3 regions of the Streptococcus vestibularis genome follow, and region 1 is predicted to be linked to each of the others. Evidence: predicted binding sites of a transcription regulator. Region 1 holds the regulator's gene; each other region holds the start of a gene.
What was found. Region 1 encodes CtsR, which represses protease genes until heat stress. Its sites were predicted from a motif close to TTGGTCAAAAAAGGTCAAANA; they were not measured.
Positions count from the first base shown of each region.

Region 2: the regulator CtsR is predicted to act here: its motif matches at 4,572-4,592, upstream of EL076_RS03175 (ATP-dependent Clp protease ATP-binding subunit).
Region 3: the regulator CtsR is predicted to act here: its motif matches at 2,685-2,705, upstream of EL076_RS01905 (ATP-dependent Clp protease proteolytic subunit).

Region 1 is NZ_LR134275.1:84,713-91,988, forward strand. Features, by position in the region: gene rpsB (30S ribosomal protein S2) at 89-856, shown strand; gene tsf (translation elongation factor Ts) at 967-2,007, shown strand; gene EL076_RS00525 (COG2426 family protein) at 2,113-2,583, opposite strand; gene EL076_RS00530 (CtsR family transcriptional regulator) at 2,900-3,355, shown strand; gene EL076_RS00535 (ATP-dependent Clp protease ATP-binding subunit) at 3,356-5,806, shown strand; gene pbp3 (D-alanyl-D-alanine carboxypeptidase PBP3) at 5,935-7,191, opposite strand.
Region 2 is NZ_LR134275.1:619,519-626,794, forward strand. Features, by position in the region: gene EL076_RS03155 (aminoacyltransferase) at 1-237, shown strand, start outside; gene EL076_RS03160 (Gfo/Idh/MocA family protein) at 335-1,297, shown strand; gene EL076_RS03165 (DUF1827 family protein) at 1,337-1,639, opposite strand; gene EL076_RS03170 (NUDIX hydrolase) at 1,649-2,107, opposite strand; gene EL076_RS03175 (ATP-dependent Clp protease ATP-binding subunit) at 2,250-4,520, opposite strand; gene argF (ornithine carbamoyltransferase) at 4,762-5,742, shown strand; gene EL076_RS03185 (DUF1797 family protein) at 5,811-6,041, shown strand; gene EL076_RS03190 (amino acid ABC transporter permease) at 6,308-6,988, shown strand; gene EL076_RS03195 (amino acid ABC transporter ATP-binding protein) at 6,988-7,276, shown strand, end outside.
Region 3 is NZ_LR134275.1:347,228-354,503, reverse strand. Features, by position in the region: gene EL076_RS01920 (ABC transporter substrate-binding protein) at 1-1,085, opposite strand, end outside; gene EL076_RS01915 (DUF2129 domain-containing protein) at 1,241-1,522, opposite strand; gene EL076_RS01910 (YlbF family regulator) at 1,515-1,964, opposite strand; gene EL076_RS01905 (ATP-dependent Clp protease proteolytic subunit) at 2,051-2,641, opposite strand; gene upp (uracil phosphoribosyltransferase) at 2,825-3,454, opposite strand; gene EL076_RS01895 (MalY/PatB family protein) at 3,657-4,820, opposite strand; gene EL076_RS01890 (cystathionine gamma-synthase) at 4,831-5,925, opposite strand; gene EL076_RS01885 (cation-translocating P-type ATPase) at 6,219-7,276, opposite strand, start outside.

The DNA.
Region 1 (7,276 bases):
AAGCCGATTGTGGTCTTGTTGCCGCAAGGTGGGACTGCAAGTCTAAAGCTTAGAAGAGGAAAAAACAATTTTTTAAGGAGAAATACTCATGGCAGTAATTTCAATGAAACAACTTCTTGAGGCTGGTGTTCACTTTGGTCACCAAACTCGTCGCTGGAATCCTAAGATGGCTAAATACATCTTCACAGAACGTAACGGAATCCACGTTATCGACTTGCAACAAACTGTAAAAATGGCTGACACAGCTTACGAATTCGTTCGTGAAGCAGCAGCTAACGATGCAGTAATCTTGTTCGTTGGTACTAAAAAACAAGCTGCTGAAGCAGTTGCTGAAGAAGCAACTCGTGCTGGTCAATACTACATCAATCACCGTTGGTTGGGTGGTACTCTTACAAACTGGGATACTATCCAAAAACGTATCGCTCGTTTGAAAGAAATCAAACAAATGGAAGCTGATGGAACTTTCGAAGTTCTTCCTAAGAAAGAAGTTGCACTTCTTAACAAACAACGTGCACGTCTTGAAAAATTCTTGGGTGGTATCGAAGATATGCCTCGTATTCCAGATGTAATCTACATCGTTGACCCACACAAAGAACAAATCGCTGTTAAAGAAGCTAAAAAACTTGGTATCCCAGTTGTAGCAATGGTTGATACAAACGCTGATCCAGATGAGATCGATGTAATCATCCCAGCTAACGATGACGCTATTCGTGCCGTTAAATTGATCACTTCAAAAATGGCTGACGCTATCATCGAAGGTAACCAAGGGGAAGATGCTTCTGCAGATTTCCAAGAAGCAGCTGCAGCTGATTCAATTGAAGAAATCGTTGAAGTTGTCGAAGGGGACAATAACTAATCTTTAGGATTAGTTAGGGTATGATGCCCACTAAAGATACGACAAATACCTAAGGGGCGGGGCTCAGCCCAGCCCCTTAATTTTATAAAATAAATTTGGAGAAAAACAAAATGGCAGAAATTACAGCTAAACTTGTTAAGGAATTACGCGAAAAATCTGGTGCTGGTGTCATGGACGCTAAAAAAGCATTAGTTGAAGTTGATGGTGATATCGAAAAAGCGATTGAATTGCTTCGCGAAAAAGGTATGGCTAAAGCAGCTAAGAAAGCTGACCGTGTTGCAGCTGAAGGTTTGACTGGTGTTTACGTTAACGGTAACGTTGCAGCAGTTGTTGAAGTTAACGCTGAAACTGACTTCGTTGCGAAGAACGCTCAATTCGTTGAGTTGGTAAACGAAACAGCTAAAGTGATTGCTGAAGGTAAACCAGCTAACAACGAAGAAGCACTTGCATTGACTATGCCTTCAGGTGAAACTCTTGAAGCTGCATACGTAACTGCTACAGCTACTATCGGTGAAAAGATTTCATTCCGTCGTTTTGCAGTTGTTGAGAAAACTGATGCACAACACTTCGGAGCTTACCAACACAACGGTGGACGTATCGGTGTTGTTTCAGTTATCGAAGGTGGAGATGATGCTCTTGCAAAACAAATCTCAATGCACATCGCAGCGATGAAACCAACTGTTCTTTCATACACTGAATTGGATGAACAATTTGTTAAAGATGAATTGGCACAACTTAACCACGCTATCGATCAAGATAACGAAAGCCGTGCAATGGTTAACAAACCAGCTCTTCCACACCTTAAATATGGTTCTAAAGCTCAATTGACTGATGCTGTTCTTGCTCAAGCTGAAGAAGATATCAAAGCTGAGTTGGCTGCTGAAGGTAAACCAGAAAAAATCTGGGATAAAATCATCCCAGGTAAAATGGACCGCTTCTTGCTTGACAACACTAAAGTTGACCAAGCTTACACTCTTCTTGCTCAAGTTTACATCATGGACGACAGCAAAACAGTTGAAGCTTACCTTGAATCAGTAAACGCTTCAGTAGTAGAATTCATTCGCTTTGAAGTTGGTGAAGGTATCGAAAAAGCATCTAACGACTTTGAATCAGAAGTTGCAGCTACAATGGCAGCAGCACTTAACAACTAATTCTAGTTGCTAGATAAAAAGAAAGAAGTTACGTAAATGAATCGTAACTTCTTTTTTGTTGTTATTAAAAAACATCTGAGCATGCCCCAGACGTTAACAAAGTAATTAATGAGCGAAGGTATTTACACCAAGTAGAAGAGAGAGTGTTCCCATGATGATACCTGCAAGGATAACCCCAAGCATAACAGCAATAACACTACGTTTAAACTCCCAATCTAGGATAGATGCTGCTAGAGTACCAGTCCAAGCTCCTGTTCCTGGAAGTGGAATTCCTACAAAGAGTAGAAGGGACCAGAAGACACCCTTGTCTCCAGCGGCCTTTTCAAGTTTTTGGCCCCCACTGTGACCTTTTTTAAGACACCAGGTAAAGAAGCCACCAATCAGAGGTTTGTCTGTCCCCCATTCGAGAACACGGCGGGCGAAGAAGAAGATAATTGGGACTGGAATCATGTTCCCAATGACACAAAGAATGAGGGCCTGCCACCAAGGAATACCTGAGGCGATAGCAACAGGAACAGCTCCACGGAGCTCCACTAAAGGAATCATAGAGATTAAGAGTGCAATGATGTATTTCATGAGTAACCTTTCATAGGGAAATAAATAAGAGATAAGACTCAAAGTGAGATGAGCTTTATCAAGAGTGATAAGACTAGTACTACTGCGAAAGTGCTAAAAAGTACTTGTTGGATTAGATAGGTCTCAGCCTGTCAAAGTGGATAGAAAATTTGAATCAAACACTTTAAGTTACCTAATATTTTAGTCTTATTTATTGTATCTTATATGTTCTCTAATGACAACTTTAAAAAGCTTTTCGAGAGTATAGTTTCCCATGAGCTGACATTTTTGGTATAATAATAGTCAGTTATAGTCAAATTAGACTGGAGGAATTAAGATGGCAAGAAATACATCAGATAGTATAGAAGAATATATTAAAGAATTGCTGGGCCAGTCTGGAACTGCTGAGATTCAACGGTCGAACTTGGCAGATGCTTTTCAAGTAGTACCAAGTCAGATTAACTATGTTATCAAGACTCGTTTTACAGAGAGTCGTGGGTATATTGTTGAGAGTAAACGTGGTGGTGGCGGCTATATTCGCATTGTCAAAGTTAGATTCTCCGACAAACACCATATGATTAATGATTTGCTGCAAAATTTGGCAGATCAGCTCAGCGAGCAGGTATTTACAGACTTGATTCAGTTGCTTTTTGATGAAAAAATCATCACTGAACGTGAGGGAAATTTGATTTTAGCAACTGCTAGTGATGATGTTTTAGGCGCAGATGCGGCTGCTACTCGTTCGCGTATTCTACGCTCGCTATTACTTAGATTGGATAGAAAAGGAAATTAGATGACGACATATTCAAGAAAAATGCAGGCCATTTTCCATCGTGCTCAGCTTGAGGCAGAGCGTTTTGGAAGTCCTTTCTTGGAGACTTGGCATGTGCTTCTGGCTATGGTTGAGGTTCCAGGATCTGTAGCCTACTTAACCTTTACTGATTTTGAGGACCGTATTCGTGCGGAAGAGATTGAGACCGCTGCTGTACTAGCGATGGAGAAAAGTCCGAAAGACTTGTCTGAATCAGATATTATCGATTTACGTGCACAGTCACATGCTTTAGAGGCTATGTTGCAAGAGGCAGAGGGAATTGCTAGTGTGACTGGTGCTGTAGAGGTAGGGTCTGAACATGTATTGATGGCCTTCCTTCTTCATAAGGATTTGATGGTTTGTCGTCTCCTTGAAGTTGCTGGTTTTCAATATAAGGATGACAGCGATAAGCCTCGCATTATCGATTTACGACGTTCTTTGGAGCGTTACGCAGGTCTTAGTAAGCAAGATTTGAAGGCCATTCATGACCTTCGTAAGCCTAAAAAATCAAAGGCATCAGGAAATTTTGCTAATATGATGCAGCCTCCTCAATCTTCTACTGGGGAACTGTCAGATTACACCAAAGACTTAACGGCAGTAGCTGAGTCAGGTGCCCTTGATCCTGTTATTGGACGTGAGAAAGAAATTTCACGCATGATTCAGGTTTTGAGTCGTAAAACAAAGAATAACCCAGTTCTTGTGGGTGAAGCAGGTGTTGGTAAGACGGCACTTGCGCTTGGCTTGGCACAACGTATTGCTTCAGGCGAAGTACCTTTTGAGTTGGCTGATATGCGTATCTTAGAGCTTGATATGATGAGTGTGGTTGCAGGAACACGTTTCCGTGGCGATTTCGAAGAACGTATGAATCAAATCATTGATGAGATTGAAGCTGATGGAAAAATCATTCTCTTTATTGACGAATTGCATACGATTATTGGTTCTGGTTCAGGTATTGATAGTACCTTAGATGCGGCGAATATTTTGAAACCTGCTCTAGCACGTGGGACCCTTCATATGGTTGGAGCAACTACTCAAGCTGAGTACCAGAAGCATATTGAGAAAGATGCAGCTCTTTCTCGCCGTTTTGCTAAGATTACAATTGAGGAGCCAAGTGTAGCTGAGGCGATTGATATTCTAAAAGGCCTACGTTCGTCTTATGAAGACTATCATCGTGTAACGATTACTGATGAGGCAGTTGAGACAGCGGTCAAGGCGGCCCACCGTTATTTGACGAGTAAAAACTTACCTGACTCTGCCATTGATCTTTTAGATGAAGCGAGTGCAACTGTTCAAGGTAGTATCAGAAAAGAAGCCAAACGTGAGATAACATCTTTGGATGAAGCACTTCTATCTGGTGATATGAAGGCTGCTGTTAAACAATATAAAGCTAGCCAAAAAGCAAAATTACCAAAACCTGCCTTGGTAGATGCAGATCAGATTATGCAAACCCTTAGTCGTCTATCAGGTATTCCTGTTGAGAAGATGACTCAGGCAGATAGCAAGCGTTACTTGAATCTGGAAGCAGAGCTTCACAAACGTGTTATTGGTCAAGACGAAGCAGTTTCGGCGATTAGTCGTGCTATTCGTCGTAACCAGTCAGGTATTCGTACTGGAAAACGTCCGATTGGTTCCTTCATGTTCCTTGGACCTACTGGTGTTGGTAAGACAGAATTGGCCAAGGCTTTGGCGGAAGTTCTCTTTGATGATGAGTCAGCTTTGCTTCGTTTTGATATGTCAGAATACATGGAAAAATTTGCGGCTAGCCGACTTAACGGTGCTCCTCCAGGTTATGTTGGATATGATGAGGGTGGTGAATTAACAGAGAAAGTTCGCAATAAGCCTTACTCAGTCCTCCTCTTTGACGAGGTGGAAAAGGCTCACCCAGATATTTTCAACATCCTCTTACAGGTTTTGGATGACGGTGTTTTGACAGATAGCCGTGGTCGTAAGGTTGACTTTTCAAACACTATCATCATTATGACCTCAAACTTGGGAGCGACTGCTCTTCGTGATGATAAGACCGTTGGTTTTGGAGCCCAAGAAATTTCTCATAATCACCAAGCTATGCAGTCACGTATTATGGAAGAACTTAAGAAAGCCTACCGTCCAGAATTTATTAACCGTATTGATGAGAAGGTTGTCTTCCATAGTCTTGAGGAAGAGCAGCTTCGTGAGATTGTCAAGATTATGGTGAAACCGTTGGTATCAGCTTTGGCTGAAAAAGGGATTGACTTGAAATTCCAACCAGCTGCCCTTAAGCATTTAGCTAAAGATGGCTATGATGTTGAGATGGGTGCTCGTCCATTACGTCGTACGATTCAAACTCAAGTGGAGGATAAATTATCTGAGCTCTTACTAGGTAACCAAGTAGTTAGTGGACAAACTCTTAAAATCGGCTGCTCGAAAGATAAATTAACCTTTACAGTAGTGTAAAAATCAAACAAAAAGACAGATTACAGGTGTAGTTTGTCTTTTTTTGTGTCAATAGGAATCAATGTAGAGCCCATCTTTCTGTAAAGTAGGTGTAAAAGAAAAAGCCGAGCCACGCTCGACTGTAAGTATTAGAGTTTCTCGTTGACAAAGGTGACAAAGTGATTCCACCAAACCTTGAGGAAGAAGCTTTTCTTAACTTCTTTACCAGCAACCAGTTCCATGCTTGGCATGCCTTGATTAGGTAGGTAGCCTTCTCCTACAAGATCCTTATCTTCAAAGGTGGCTGTTCCCACCTTGTCTCCTGCCTTGACAGGGGCTTGCATCTGGTTGGTAGTGACTTTAATGTGTTTGTTATTGTTGGCATCTATTTTTTGGATAATATTAAAGTCAGACTTAGCGACGGCAGTGACTTGCTTAGATTTACCATCAAGGACAGAGGCTTGACTTTTACCGATGGCTTGTCCTTTTTTGGCAATGGTCTTGCTTTCCCAATGATAGACTACGTAGTTAAGTAGGTCGTTAGTTGCAGTGAAACGGGCGTAATCATCAGTATCGGTATTATCAGAATTCAAAATGACTGTGATAATGCTCATGCCACTTTCATTTGAGTGGGCCACGAAGGAAGCACCAGCCAAGTCGGTGGTACCTGTTTTTAGACCATCAACTCCTTTACGGTAACTAGGTTGTCCCTTAAGCATATAGTTGGAGGTTTTGAGTTTGTTGACACCATCAAAGTCAGCCTCAGTTTTTTTAGTGATATCGAGAATTTCAGGATATTCTTTCACCACGTGTTGCGCAATGACAGCAACGTCCTTAGCACTCATGGTGTTTTCTTCGTCAGATTTAGAGCCTGGATAGATATTGTCACCTAAGTAAGAATTATTGAGACCAGAGGCATTGACAATCTTGGCATCAGTGATACCCCAATCTTTAAGTTGGGCTTTCATCATGTCGACAAACTTACTTTCGGTTCCTCCGATTTCCTCGGCTAGAGCAATAGATGCACTGTTGGCACTGGCAATAAGGGTTGCGTCAAGAAGTTGTTTGACAGTGTATTTGCGGGCATCTAGTGGAATATTAGATACTCCGGCACTGACAGTTAGTTCAAAGGGATAGTCAGAAATATCAACTTTGCTGTTCCATTTGAGGTCTCCCTGATCTACCGCTTTATAAACCATATAGGCTGTTAGGAGCTTGGTAATAGAGCCAATTCCAGCAGAGGTAGTGGCATCTTTTTCGTATAAAATTTTGCCAGTATTAGCTTCGACAGCGACGGCATGTTTGGCTGCGGCATCATATCCTTTTTTCTTATCTGCTGCAAAAGCAGGGGCTACGCTTCCCAGACAGAGTAAGAAGGTCATCATAAGCGTAATCAGTTTTTTCATGGTTTGTTCCTTCATGTGTTTTGGATATTTATTATACCACATTTTGAGAGGAACTTAAGGTGTTGAGAATGGGCTTTTACTTACA
Region 2 (7,276 bases), 530 kb from region 1:
TTTTATGCACCAGCACTTTTGCAAGAGTATGTAATGACACAGGCTATTAAACGTGGCGTCAGCTTCTATAACTTCCTTGGTATTATGGGAATTTTTGATGGTTCTGATGGGGTTTTGCGATTTAAACAAAACTTTAATGGTTATATCGTTCGCAAGATGGGAACCTTCCGTTATTATCCACAACCGCTTAAATATAAAGCGATTCAAGGAGTTAAGAAACTGCTTGGACGTCATTAAGTCTCGGAGGGCTTCTATTGGAGTCCTCTTTCATTATAGTTCTGTTATGGAATTACTTCATGCATAAGAGAGTTTAGAGAAATAAGGAGGTAGTTTAATGAAACTGGCACTATTAGGTACAGGGATGATTGTTACAGAGGTCCTTCCTGTGTTAACGACTATTGAGGGAATTGAGCTGGAAGCTATAATGTCGACACCACGATCACTTGATAAGGCTGAAGCTTTAGCCAAGCAATATGGTCTTATTCAGGCGACAAGTGATTATGAAGTGATATTGTCCAATCCTGATGTTGACACCATTTATATTGGAACACCTAATCATACCCACTATGATTATGCCAAGCAAGCGCTTCTAGCTGGCAAGCATGTCATCTGTGAGAAACCTTTTACCCTGCATTTGGAAGAGTTTGAAGAGTTGGCTAAGCTTGCTCAAGAAAAAGAGCTTCTCTTGATAGAAGCAATAACAAATCAATATCTGGAAAATTTTAAAGTTATCAAGGACTCCTTATCTGAAATTGGTGATATCAAAATTGTTAACATCAATTATTCCCAATATTCGTCACGTTACGATGCCTTTAAGCGAGGGGAGATTGCTCCTGCCTTTAACCCTGAAATGGGTGGTGGAGCGCTTAGAGATCTTAATATCTATAATATTCACCTTCTTGTTGGCCTTTTTGGTAAGCCTAATCGTGTGGAATATCTACCTAATGTGGAGCGAGGAGTGGATACGTCAGGAATTTTAGTTTTGGACTATGGTAACTTTAAGGCTGTTGCCATTGGAGCTAAAGACTGTAGTGCGGAGATCCGTTCAACTATTCAAGGTGATAAGGGAGCTATTACTATTTTTGGTGCAACCAATACTCTTCCTGAAATTGGAGTCACACTCAATGGTCAGAAAGAGAGAGTTGTCAATCTTAATAGTCCACAACATCGTATGTATGATGAATTTGTGGCTTTTGAAAAGATGGTGGCGACCAAGGATTTTGACAGTGTTGCCAAGCAGTTGGAGCATAGCCACCAGGTCATGGAAGCCTTGGATCAAGCTTCGAAAGTTTTATAAAAAAAGAAGCTGTGGCGGTGGCCACGGCTTCTTTTGAATTTATACAGTTGTTGGGAATGAAATCTCAATCAATTTGTCAGTGTGTACTGTTCTAAGTTTGTCCATCAAAACGATATCTTTGTCGATTTTTCGTTTAAGGAAGAATTCACGGATAACTTCTAATTCGTTGTCTTTAACAGCACGATGTTTATTTGAAATCAAGAGTTCATAATGTTTAGGTGCTTGTGTAAAGACAACATCAGTATTCCCAGCAGAGTAGGTCTCTACGAGAAAGGCATCCGTGTTGTCTAGTTGGTTTTGAACGAGTTCTTGGTGTGTACGGGTCGTATTAATGAGTTTCATAGTTTCCTCCTAAGATTTGCCAGTTGTTATGTTGTTTGCTTTCCATTGTTCGATTCCCCATTTATGACTACCACGTTTTAGCTTGGCAATTGCCTCATCAATTGGAAACCATGCTAGGTTATTGAAATCTTCGAGGGGTTTGCCAATTTTTGAAAAATCTACAACTTCATAAATATAGGCTGGATTGTAATAGTAAGTGTCACGGTGGCTTGAATAGAAGTATTCATCAGCCTGGCCATAGTACTGGCCTAAAGTGGCTGTAAACCCAAGTTCTTCAATTAACTCGCGTTCTAATGCGCTATAGTGATCCTCGCCTGCTTCGATTTCTCCACCTGGGAGAAACCAAGCTCCGTTAGGAGCCTGGACTAAAATAATCTTTGTCTTTTCTTGGTTAGGAATCACAGCATAAACACCGTAACGTGTTTGATAATGAGCTCCCTCAACCTTGTCACCAAATGTTGGATTCATGAGTTGCTCCTTACGTTTATTTGCCTATATTATACTAAAATTTTGCTCATTTTCCTATTGATTTAGGCAGAATTAGGGATAAATTTGAAAATAGGAAATGAAAAGATAAATAAACCAAGTCGTAATGACTTGGTTTATTTGTTTAATCAGATTCTTTTGCTGCCTCAGCTTTTTGAGTAGCTTTTTCGACTTTTTTAGCAGACTTAATGGTAATGTGGCCTTTTGAAGTCATGACTGCCTTGAGATCTTTTTCATTTGGATTTTCAAGGTAGAAGTCGGTAATAGCATCTTCAATGTAATCTTGGATGGTACGACGTAGTGGTCGAGCACCCATCTTAGGATCGTAACCAAGGTCAACCAATTTTTCCTTAACTTTCTCTGTTACACTGAGGTGGATACCGTTGTTAGCCAAGCGTTGGTTGACATTATCAAGCATGAGGTCCACGATAGTAAGGAGATTTTCTTTGCTGAGGGCAGAGAATTCGATAATACCGTCAAAGCGGTTCATAAATTCAGGACTGAAGAAATCTCCAAGCTGGTTAAGAACAGAATTGGTACGATTTTCACGGGTAGCTCCAAAGCCAACGCTAGCTTCAACTTTACCAGTACCAGCATTTGATGTCATGATGATGATGGTATCCTTGAAGCTTACAGTGCGCCCTTGACCATCAGTCAAACGACCGTCGTCAAGTACTTGGAGGAACATGTGAAGAACGTCTGGGTGAGCTTTTTCAACCTCATCTAAAAGAATAAGTGAATAAGGATTACGGCGGACTTTTTCAGTCAACTGACCAGCTTCGTCGTAACCAACATATCCTGGAGGGGCACCAACCAATTTAGCAACAGCGTGTTTTTCCATGTATTCTGACATGTCGAAACGAATCATACTGTCAGCTGAACCAAAGAGTTCAATAGCCAATTGTTTAGAGAGCTCAGTTTTACCGACTCCTGTAGGACCTACGAAGAGGAAGCTACCAATTGGGCGGTTTGGAGCACCCAATCCAACACGATTACGGCGGATAGCTTTGGCAATCTTATCAACTGCAGCATCTTGTCCGATAACATGTGATTTAAGATCATCGGCAAGACTAAGAAGTTGTGATTGTTCTTTTTCTTTCAAATCACCGACAGGAATATTGGTCTTTTGTTCCACAATAGCTTCGATATGTTTTTCTGTGATGACAGGCATATCTTGGTCTTTGATGGTTTGCTTTTGCATTTCCTTGTATTTGGCAATTTGATCACGGAAGTAGGCAGCTTTTTCAAAGTCCTCGTCACGAGTAGCCTGAGCTTTAAGATTCTCTGCTTCAATCAAACGTTTGTCGATATCTTTAGGATCAACAAAATTGAGGGTCAAGTTCATCTTCGAACCAGCTTCATCCAGAAGGTCGATGGCCTTGTCTGGCAAGAAGCGGTCTTGAATGTAGCGGTTGGACAATTCTGCAGCTGCAGTAATGGCTTCATCAGTGTATTTGACATGGTGGTAGTCTTGATATTTAGGCTGAATACCACGCAAAATTGTGATTGTTTCCTCAACTGTTGGCTCATCTACCTTAACGGGTTGCATACGACGTTCGAGTGCAGCATCTTTCTCAATGATACGGTATTCGTTGAGTGTTGTTGCTCCAACAAGTTGAAGCTCTCCACGGGCAAGTGCAGGTTTTAAGATATTTCCAGCATCCATATTGCCATCCCCAGCATTACCAGCTCCTACAATTTCATGGATTTCGTCAATAAAGAGGATAACATCCTGACGTTGACGAATTTCTTCCATGAGTTTTTGCATGCGTTCTTCAAATTGGCCACGGATACCAGTCCCTTGAACCAGGCTGACCACATCAAGACGGATCACTTGCTTGCCTTGGAGTTTTTGTGGCACATTACCGTCAACAATTTTTTGGGCAAGTCCTTCGACTACAGCGGTTTTACCAACACCAGGCTCACCGATGAGAACAGGGTTGTTCTTGGTACGGCGGTTCAGGATTTCGATGACGCGAATAATTTCTTCGTCACGACCAATGACAGGATCAATGTCTCCACGACGAGCAATATTTGTGATATTAATTCCAAATTCTTCAAGAAGGCCTTGAGGTTGTTGAGGAGCTTGTTGGCGTGGTCCTTCTGGACGGCCTGGCCCTTGTGTATTGCCACCGTTTCCTCGGTTGCCTCCCTCTTGTGTTGGAGGTGTATTGGGAAGATCACCGTTAGAAGAACGGAAGTTATTTAGGTCGCTGAAGAAATCATCGAAGAAGTTGGAACCTCCTGTTTGATTGAATTGATTGAGGGGGTTTTGGGGGTCAGATTTCATGATTTTATAACAATTTTGACAGAGGTCAACTTGTTGCTGATTACCATTTACATTGGTATATAAATGAATACTAGCTTCATTAAGGTTACAGTTTTGACAGAGCATATCAGAACCTCTTTTCTATTTGAATTGGGAAAGACCTTTAATGAAAAAAACTTGGTCAAAAAAGGTCAAATCTATGACACCATTATAGCATGCAGAAGGTAGATTGCAAGTAAAAAGTATTTAGGTTTGGCACTCTCTTGACAAGAGTGCTGGTTTTGAATTTTAATTCAAAACCACTTGTATAAAATGAAAAAATATTATATAATATTTATATATTATTCAGAATGAAAGAGAGATACCTATGACACAAGCTAAATCCTTTTTAAAAGAAATCGACTTTACCAAGCAAGAACTCGAGGAGTTGATTGATTTATCCATAAAATTTAAACAGTTAAAAAAGGAAAGAATTCCGCATAAATATTTAGATGGCTTAAATATTGCCTTGATTTTTGAAAAAACATCTACAAGAACTCGCTCAGCTTTTACAGTGGCCGGTCAGGACCTAGGTATGAATGTGACCTACCTTGGTGCTGGAGACATTCAGCTGGGTAAGAAGGAATCTGTTGTTGATACGGCCAAGGTGCTTGGATCTATGTTTGATGGAATCGAATACCGTGGGTTTAAGCAAGAAGATGTCGAGGATTTGGCTAAGTACTCAGGTGTTCCGGTCTGGAATGGTTTGACGGATACCTGGCATCCAACTCAAATGATTGCGGATTTCATGACTTTGAAGGAGCGTTTTGGTAGTTTGGAAGATTTGACCATTGCCTATATTGGAGATGGTCGTAACAATATGGCTAATTCTCTCTTGGTGACATCGGCTATCTTGGGGGTTAATGTTAAGATTATTGCCCCAGAGGTGCTGCAACCCGAAGATGAGATTGTAGCCCTAGCTCAGAAACATAATAATGGTGCCGATTTAACCATTACAGATGATTTTTCAGAGGTCAAGGGAGTGGATATGCTTTATACGGATGTCTGGGTATCTATGGGTGAAGAGGTAGATTTTAAATCTCGTATTGATTTACTCTTGCCTTATCAAATTAATGCAGACCTACTAGCCAAGACAGAAAATCCAGATGTTATCGTTATGCATTGTCTCCCAGCCTTTCATGATCTCAATACCCAAATTGGAAAAGAAATCTATGACAAATATGGTTTGGCAGAGTTAGAAATTACAGATCAAGTCTTCCAAAAATACAGTGACATCATATTCCAAGAAGCTGAGAATCGTATGCATTCTATTAAGGCCATTATGTACAATTCCTTGAAAAATATTTAAAATTCCCCCATTTTTCCCATAAGTGTGATAAAATAAGTAAGAAATACACAATTAATAGGAGAAATAACATGGAATCACATTTGGTGAGAATCATTAACCGTCTTGAAATGATGGCGGCTGATGGTGGTAATTTGAAACGTAATTTTGAACGCGAAGGAGTAGTTGTTGCCGAAGTATCATTTAGTAACGATCCTGAAAATGGTCCAGTGTTCACATTGCGTGATGTTGAAGCTCGCGAGTCATACTCATTTGATAGCATCGACTTGATTGCAATGGAAATCTATGATTTGCTTTACTAATAATTAATTTGGATCCTCAGATAGGGGTCCAAAAATTCAAAATGCCTGGGACTCAATAGTTTCAGGTTTTTTTTAGGGCTAGAGTTTCAGTTTATGCTTGTTTTAATTACAAAAAATTGGAGTCACTTCAAAAGTTTTCGTAGAGTTTTTGATTGCTGTGCAATCTTTTATTTTTTATACTGAAATTCCGCATTTATAAGAAAAATACTTTATTATTATACAGTTTTCTGATATAATATTGAAGAATATTAGTAAGGAGTATCTTGATGAATTTTTCATTTCTACCACAGTTTTGGTCTTACTTTAACTATGGTGTCTTAGTAACAATTATGATTTCAGTCTGCGTGGTCTTCTTCGGAACCATCCTTGGGGTTTTGGTATCCTTGGCCAAGCGTTCTGGAATCAAACCTTTGGAGTGGTTGGTAAGCCTTTATGTTTGGGTTTTCCGTGGGACTCCTATGGTTGTGCAGATTATGATTGCTTTTAACCTCATCCACATGAATCTTCCAACTGTTCAGTTTGGGATTTTAAACCTTGATTTGTCACGTATCGTTCCAGGTATTATTGTCCTTTCTTTGAACAGTGGGGCTTATATTTCTGAGAGCGTGCGTGCAGGTATCGAGTCTATCCCTAAAGGTCAGGTTGAAGCTGCCTACTCACTTGGTATCCGTCCATGGAATACCATGCGTTATGTGGTCTTGCCTCAAGCTATTAAAAATATCTTGCCTGCCTTGGGTAACGAGTTCGTCACTATTATCAAGGATAGTTCACTTTTGCAAACTATCGGGGTTATGGAATTGTGGAATGGTGCACAAACTGTTGCAACTACAACCTACCTGACTTTGACACCGCTCTTGTTCGCAGCCTTCTATTATTTGATTGTGACAACGGCTATGACTGCACTCTTGAAACAAATGGAAAAACGACTTGGGGAGGGACGTAAATAATGGCAGAAACAATTATTGAGATTAAAAATCTCCACAAGTATTTTGGTAAAAACGAAGTTCTCAAAGGGATTGATTTAGATATTAAAAAAGGTGAAGTAGTGGTTATCATTGGTCCTTCAGGATCTGGTAAATCAACTTTCCTACGCTCAATGAACTTACTTGAAACGCCTACAAAAGGGGTAATTTCCTTTGAAGGTGTGGATATTACAGACAAGAGCAACGATATTTTTAAAATGCGTGAAAAGATGGGAATGGTTTTCCAACAGTTCAACCTCTTCCCTAATATGA
Region 3 (7,276 bases), 260 kb from region 1:
TCAATCGTCATTTTACCAGTAACCCCGACAAAGTTTTTCAAATGTGCTAAGTTATCGGCAATATCAACTGAAGTTTTCGTATCTTTTGATGCTTCTGCAATCATATAAACAGAATCGTAAGCTAGAGCAGCAAACATATTTGGTTCAGTGTTGTAAGCTTTCTTATATGCTTCAATGAAACCTGATGCCTTGTCAGAAAGAGCAACATTTGTTGAATATCCTGATACATAGTAGACGTTTGAAGCATTCTTTTTACCTGCAAGCTCAGTAAATTTCGCATCACTGAACCCATCAGGTCCAAGGATTGGTTTATCAATTCCAAGGTCACGTGCTTGTTTAGTGATAATACCAGTCTCAGTATAGTAACCAGGCATTACAATCGCATCATAGTCAAGGTCTTTAAATTTAGTCAAAGCTGACTGATAGTCCTTGTCACCTGACGCAAAGGTAGCCTCAGTAACAATTTGCCCCTTATATTCGCGTTTAAACTCGTCTGCAATACCTTTGGCATAGTCTGAGGCATTATCATAGTAGAGAACTACTTTCTTAGCATTCAAATTACTGTAAGAATAAGCTGCCAAAACTTTACCTTGGTAGCTGTCCTTAAAGGTTGTACGGAAAACAAATTTCTTAGCTCCGTTAGTATCTACCGTAAGGTCATCCTGCGTACCTGAAGGTGTCAGCAAAGGAACCCCTGTTTTTTGTGAGACGATGCTAGCCGCAGCGACAGCACCTGATGTCGCTGGACCAACTATAGCATTTACATTACTCTGAATAGCCAAGTTCGTTGAGGATGTTGAAGCTTCAGCGTTTTCAGATTTATTATCTTTTGTGACAAGCTCAAGTTTCTTGCCATCGACGCCACCTGCTTTATTAATTTCATCAACAGCCAACTTAATACCATTCTGCTCTGCCTTACCATAGGCCGCAACAGCACCTGTCAACTCCATGTTAACACCAATTTTGATTGTATCCCCAATCTTAGTACCTTTGGCATTAGCAGTCACATCTGGTGACTTGCCACAGGCAACCAAGAAAATGGAAGCAAAAAAGGCTAACACAATAAGTGTGATCTTTTTAGACATAAGATTTCTCCTTAATATTTTCTTAAAAAAGTCCACCTTATAGATTACAGAATTATCAGACAATTGTCAACCACACATAACTAAGATTCAACTACAGTAATCGTTTCCATTGCTTTTAAAATAACACTTTAAGAATAAAAAAACTTTTCTCCTAGCTAAAGAGAAAAGTTTTTAAAATGTTCAGGGACCGAGGTGTCGTAGCGTTCCAGACTACCTACAAAATCCATATCAATATCAGAATAATAAGAAGGAAGAACTTTTTTGACCGCCTTCATTCCTTCAAGCTCTGTCAAGATGTCCTTAACCCTGTCTTGATCTACATAAAGGTGCACATAACGCATCTTATAAGAATGGTAGATAACATCGCCAAACTTGGCAATCTTACGTAAGTCTCTATTATAGTATAAATAAACAATAATTCCTTGACGCTTAATCATGACTCATCTTCTCCTTTATGTTAGTATCACCCTTTTTATGATGAGGTTTATGAGGTGCAAGAGGTAGCCTAGTATCAATGAAAATTTGATTTGAGATAGCTTGAGCAACCTCCTCGCCAAGTGAAGCTAGTATTATCTGTAAATCGAACTCCGCCTGACGATAGCCTATAACCACCTCGTTGAGATCAATTTGTCGCTTCATTCGCAAAACCTGACGTTTCAAGTCTCTCACATCTGGTCTAAAAGACTCATACTCCTTAGCCTTATCATAGCTTTCCTTTAATTCCTGAAATTCCAAAAGTAGCTCTTGAAGTTCTCTGGTATTTTCTAATTTCTGCCGTTTTAAACGGTAATTTTCTACTTCTGGCAGTCTTAGAAAATGTAAAACAAGACTGTCTATTGCTTGATCAATAGCAAGTAGCTCCTCATTGATTATTAACATGTTTCCTATTATAACACAAAAAGTCAGATGAAACGGTTCTTATATAAACCGATTAGCATCTGACTTTTATCTTAGATAAGCTAGGCTTATTTTAATTGGTTGTTGGTCATGATTTCATCAATGAAGCCATATTCAAGTGTTTCTTGGGCACTCATCCAATTATCACGTTCAGCATCAACATGAACTTTTTCAATTGACTGACCAGAATTATCAGCCAAGATTTGCTCCAAGTTATTACGAGTCTTGAGCAAGTGTTCAGCTGCGATAGCCATATCTGTTTGTTGAGTACCACCACCAGTACCACCCATTGGTTGGTGAATCATGTATTCTGCATTTGGCAACATGAAACGTTTACCTTTAGTACCGCTTGAAGCGATAATTGTACCCATTGATGCTGCCATACCCATAACGATGGTTTGAACATCAGACTTGATGAAGTTCATTGTATCGACAATGGCAAGACCTGCTGAAACTGACCCACCAGGTGTATTAACATAAAGATAGATATCTTTTGTATTGTCTTGGGCATCTAAGAACAAGAGTTGAGCGATAATTGAGTTTGCCATATTATCTTCTACAGGACCTGTTAACATGATAATACGATCCTTGAGCAAACGTGAGTAAATGTCATAAGAACGTTCACCACGTGATGTTTGTTCAATAACTACAGGAATCATATGAATTCTCCTTTTAATATTGTCTTGATGTTATTATATGATTTTAGTCAAATTAGGTCAAATAAAAAACATTTTTCTTAGCACTCATTTAAAAAGAGTGCTAAATAAGTAAAAAAACAGGTTATTATTAAGATTTCCTAAGTCATTACCCTATTAAAAAAAGGGAAATTTTCCCTTTTCAACTTATTTTGTACCAAACAGACGGTCACCTGCATCTCCAAGACCTGGAACAATATAACCATTCTCATTAAGTTTCTCATCCAAAGATGCTGTGTATATATCAATATCTGGGTGAGCATCTTGCAATTTTTTTACACCTTCTGGTGCGGCAACTAAACATACAAACTTGATATTAGCTGCTCCACGTTTTTTTAGTGAATCCACCGCCAAAATTGCTGAACCACCAGTTGCAAGCATTGGGTCCACTACAAAAATCTGACGTTGATCAATATCTTCTGGCAATTTAACCAAGTACTCAACTGGCTCAAGTGTTTCTTCATCACGGTACATACCAATATGACCAACTTTTGCTGCAGGTACGAGGCTAAGCAAACCATCGACCATACCAATACCCGCACGAAGGATTGGAACAATTGCCAATTTTTTACCAGAAAGTTGTTTTTGAGCTGTTTTTGTAATTGGTGTTTGAATTTCAACCTCTTCAAGAGGGAGATCACGCGATACTTCATAACCCATAAGCATAGCGATTTCATCAACCAACTCACGGAAGTCCTTAGTAGAGGTATCCTCACGACGTAAGATTGAGAGTTTGTGTTGAATCAATGGATGTGAAATAACTTGAAATTTACCCATAATAGTTTCTTCCTTTGCTTTATATTCACTCCATTATATCAAAAACACAAAAAAAACGCTTGCTTTAATTACAAACGTTTTTGGAAAGGAGCCAATTTTATTTTTAAATAGATGAATCTTACCTGTTGCTAAACAATAGCCAAGAACTGCTAAGCTACCAATAGCCGCAGTCAAAACCAAACGTTCTCACGGGTGGTTTTGACTAATTTCCAAAGACAGAAACCAAACGTTTCACACCTTCAGCAACAACTTTAGTTGGCGTAGCTACGTTAAATCGGAAATGTTTTTCTCCTTCAGAACCGAAAGTAATACCGTCATTTAGCACTACCTTAGATTCTTCTTTAAGCAAACGTCCAAGTTCATTATGATCTTGATTATAAGCTGAAAAATCAAGCCAGACCAAATAAGTTCCCTCAGGTTTCATAACTTCGATATTAGTCTTTTCACTAAGCTCCTTAGTTAAAAGGTCAATATTAGTTTCAAAAACTGTCTTCAATTCCTCTAGCCAAGGTTGACCGTAGGTAAAGGCAGCTTGGGTTGTAATCAAACCAATGGTTGGAATTTCATGTTGATTATTAGCCAATTGTTTTTGTTTAAAGGACTTACGCAAGTCTTCATTTTCAATGATGGTAAAACTATTCTTGGTACCAGCAATATTAAAGGTTTTTGTCGCTGAACTAAGGACCAAAGTGAAATCCTTATAGGCGTCTGAAATTGTATTTAGAGAGATATGCTTATTGCCATACAAGGCCAAGTCTTGATGGATTTCATCAGATACCAAGAGAACACCATGTTTCTGGCAAAGGTCTGCTACCTTGGTCAATTCTTCCTTAGTCCAGACACGACCACCTGGATTATGTGGACTACAGAAGACATAGAGTTTTACATCATCGCCTACAATATCACGTTCCAATTGCTCAAAATCAATTTCAAAATGCCCGTTAACCTTAACAAGACTATTCTCAATCAACTTGCGATTATTCAAGCGGACAGAACGAGCAAAAGGCGGATAAACTGGTGTATTAATGAGAACAGCATCGCCTTCTTTCGTAAAGGCCTGAATAGCTGTTGAAATAGCTGGGACAACCCCTTCAATAAGCACAATACTCGCCTTATCAACTGAATAGCCATGTTGATTTTTTTCCCAATCTATGATGGATTGGTAAAGCTCATCACTTGGATAAGGGTAACCAAAGATATGCGTTTCAGCATAGTTGATGACCGCATCTCTAATTTCAGGAACAGGTAAGAAGTCCATGTCAGCAACCCAAAGCTCAAGTAGTTCTGGATCACTTTCGGCTTCGTGCCATTTCATAGTGTTTTGATTTAAGCGATCTGGTTGTGTTGTAAAATCATAACGTGTCATAGATAACTCCTTAAAGACTAAGGGCATTTTCCAAGTCAACAATCAAATCTTGTGCTGCTTCAATACCAATTGAAAGACGAAGCAAGTCGTCTGTCAAACCATAGGAAGCACGTACATCACTTGGAATATCTGCGTGGGTTTGTGTCGTTGGGTAGGTAATCAAGCTTTCGACACCACCTAGGCTCTCTGCAAAGGTAAAGACCTTTAGAGAATTGATAATGGTTGGAATCTTGTCTTGATCAGCCACTTTGAAGGAAATCATCCCACCCTTGCCTGGATAGAGAACTTCCTTAACAGCCGGTGACTTTTCTAAGAAAGCTACAACTTCTTGAGCATTAGCTGTCGATGCTTCCATACGAAGTTTTAAGGTCTTAAGACCACGCATGAGCATATAGCTATCAAATGGTGATAAGGTAGGACCCGTAGTATTGAGGTTATAATAAAGTTTATCGTAAAATTCTTGGTTGCTAGTCACAACAACACCAGCCAAAACATCATTATGACCTGATAGGTATTTAGTAGCTGAATGTACAACGATATCAGCACCTTGAGTAATCGGTGTTTGATAGATTGGGCTATAGAAAGTATTATCAACAATAACCACTGCACCCTTATCATGAGCAATTTTTGCCACTTTTTCAATGTCAAACTCAATCATAAGTGGGTTTGTCGGTGTTTCGATGTAGACAATATCAGTATCATCAGTGATGGCCGCAATCATCTCGTCTTCTGTATTAGTGTATTCAAAAAAGAAGCGACCTTCTTTTTCCTTGTCATTAAACCAACGGAAAGAACCTCCGTAAAGGTCACGCGCAGCTACAACCTTACTGCCTACCGGGAAAATTTCAAAGGCCAAAACAATGGCGCTCATCCCTGAACTTGTCGCAATAGCATAATCTGCTTTTTCAATAGCTGCAAGTGTTTTTTCCACTGTTGCGCGTGTTGGGTTTTTAGTTCGTGTATAGTCAAAACCAGTAGAATGGCCAAATTCTGGATGTTGGTAAGTTGTTGAAAAATGAATTGGTGAAGCCAAGGCTCCTGTTGCTTCATCCGAATTGATTCCTGCGTGTGCCAAAATGGTTTCTAATTGATATTCTTGTGTCATAATATGCCCTTTCTACATGGTAAAGTGGATATACTCCATATCTATGACCTCTATTTTATCACTATTTTCTGAAAATAATGGTAAGTTCATCATACGGATTCTTGATAGTTAGTTATAGTTTATTCCTATAACCTAAAAATACAGATAGCTGCTGGCTATAATTTAAAATAAGCCCAATTTTTGAGAATGTCGAAAATAAGTTTTCAAACGTCAAAAAGTGCCTAAAACATTATAGTTTCAAGCACTAGGAAATGATTTAAAAGTCTTTCTTCAATCTAAGGTATGCCACTGACTTACTTTTTATCAAATAAGCGATATCTAATTTCTTCCAAAGCCATAATAACAAACGGACAAGCGAGTAAATAGAGCCAATCATCAAGTCCAATAGGCGCAGTGTTAAATAGCATGTGGAAGAGAGGCACGTAAGACAGGATGATAAAGAGAACAATTTCTAAAACAATCCCTAAGCTAATAATCCGATTAGCAAATGGTTTAATTTGGAAAATAGATCCCCTACCCTTACGGCTATTCATAGCCATACCAATTTGGGTAAAGATAATAGCACCTAAGGTCATTGTGGTTGCCTCTCGGTAGAGAGGACCTGAGCTAGCCAAATGGTTTAAGTTACCTTGATTAACCCAATAATTAAGGAAGAAAGCCCCCATAGCTAAGGCTGCTTCAATCAGTCCATACCAGACAAAAGCCTTAATCAACAATTGTCGATTGAGCAGTCTATCTGATAGGCGTCTTGGTGGCCTATCCATCACGCCTTCTTCAGGTGACTCAACCCCCAATCCCAAAGCAGGTACCATATCTGTTCCTAAGTCAATAGCTAGGATTTGCATAACTGTTAAGGGAAGAGGAATACGTCCCAGAGAAAACAAGAAGAAGGCAGAGGGTACAGCTTCTGGAGTATTGGAATTAAAAATATAGGTCAAGAATTTTTGAATATTTCTATAGACTGCACGACCCTCTTCAACAGCATGAACAATAGAAGCAAAATGATCATCTGTTAAAATCATATCAGCAGATTCCTTAGCTACATCAGTCCCAGATATTCCCATAGCTACTCCGATATCAGCTTTTTTAAGGGCAGGGGCATCATTAACACCATCACCAGTAACAGCGACGACTTCACCAAGTTCCTGAAGTGCATTTACCACACGGTATTTTTGTTCAGGAGCCACACGAGCAAAAACAACCTCCCCTTTAAGCACTTCTTTGAGCTGGTCATCATCCATACCAGCTAGTTCAAGTCCTGAAACAACACGTGCGTCATCCCCTTGTACAATTCCGATTTTCTTGGCAATACTGAGAGCTGTCAAACCATAGTCACCTGTCACCATGATTA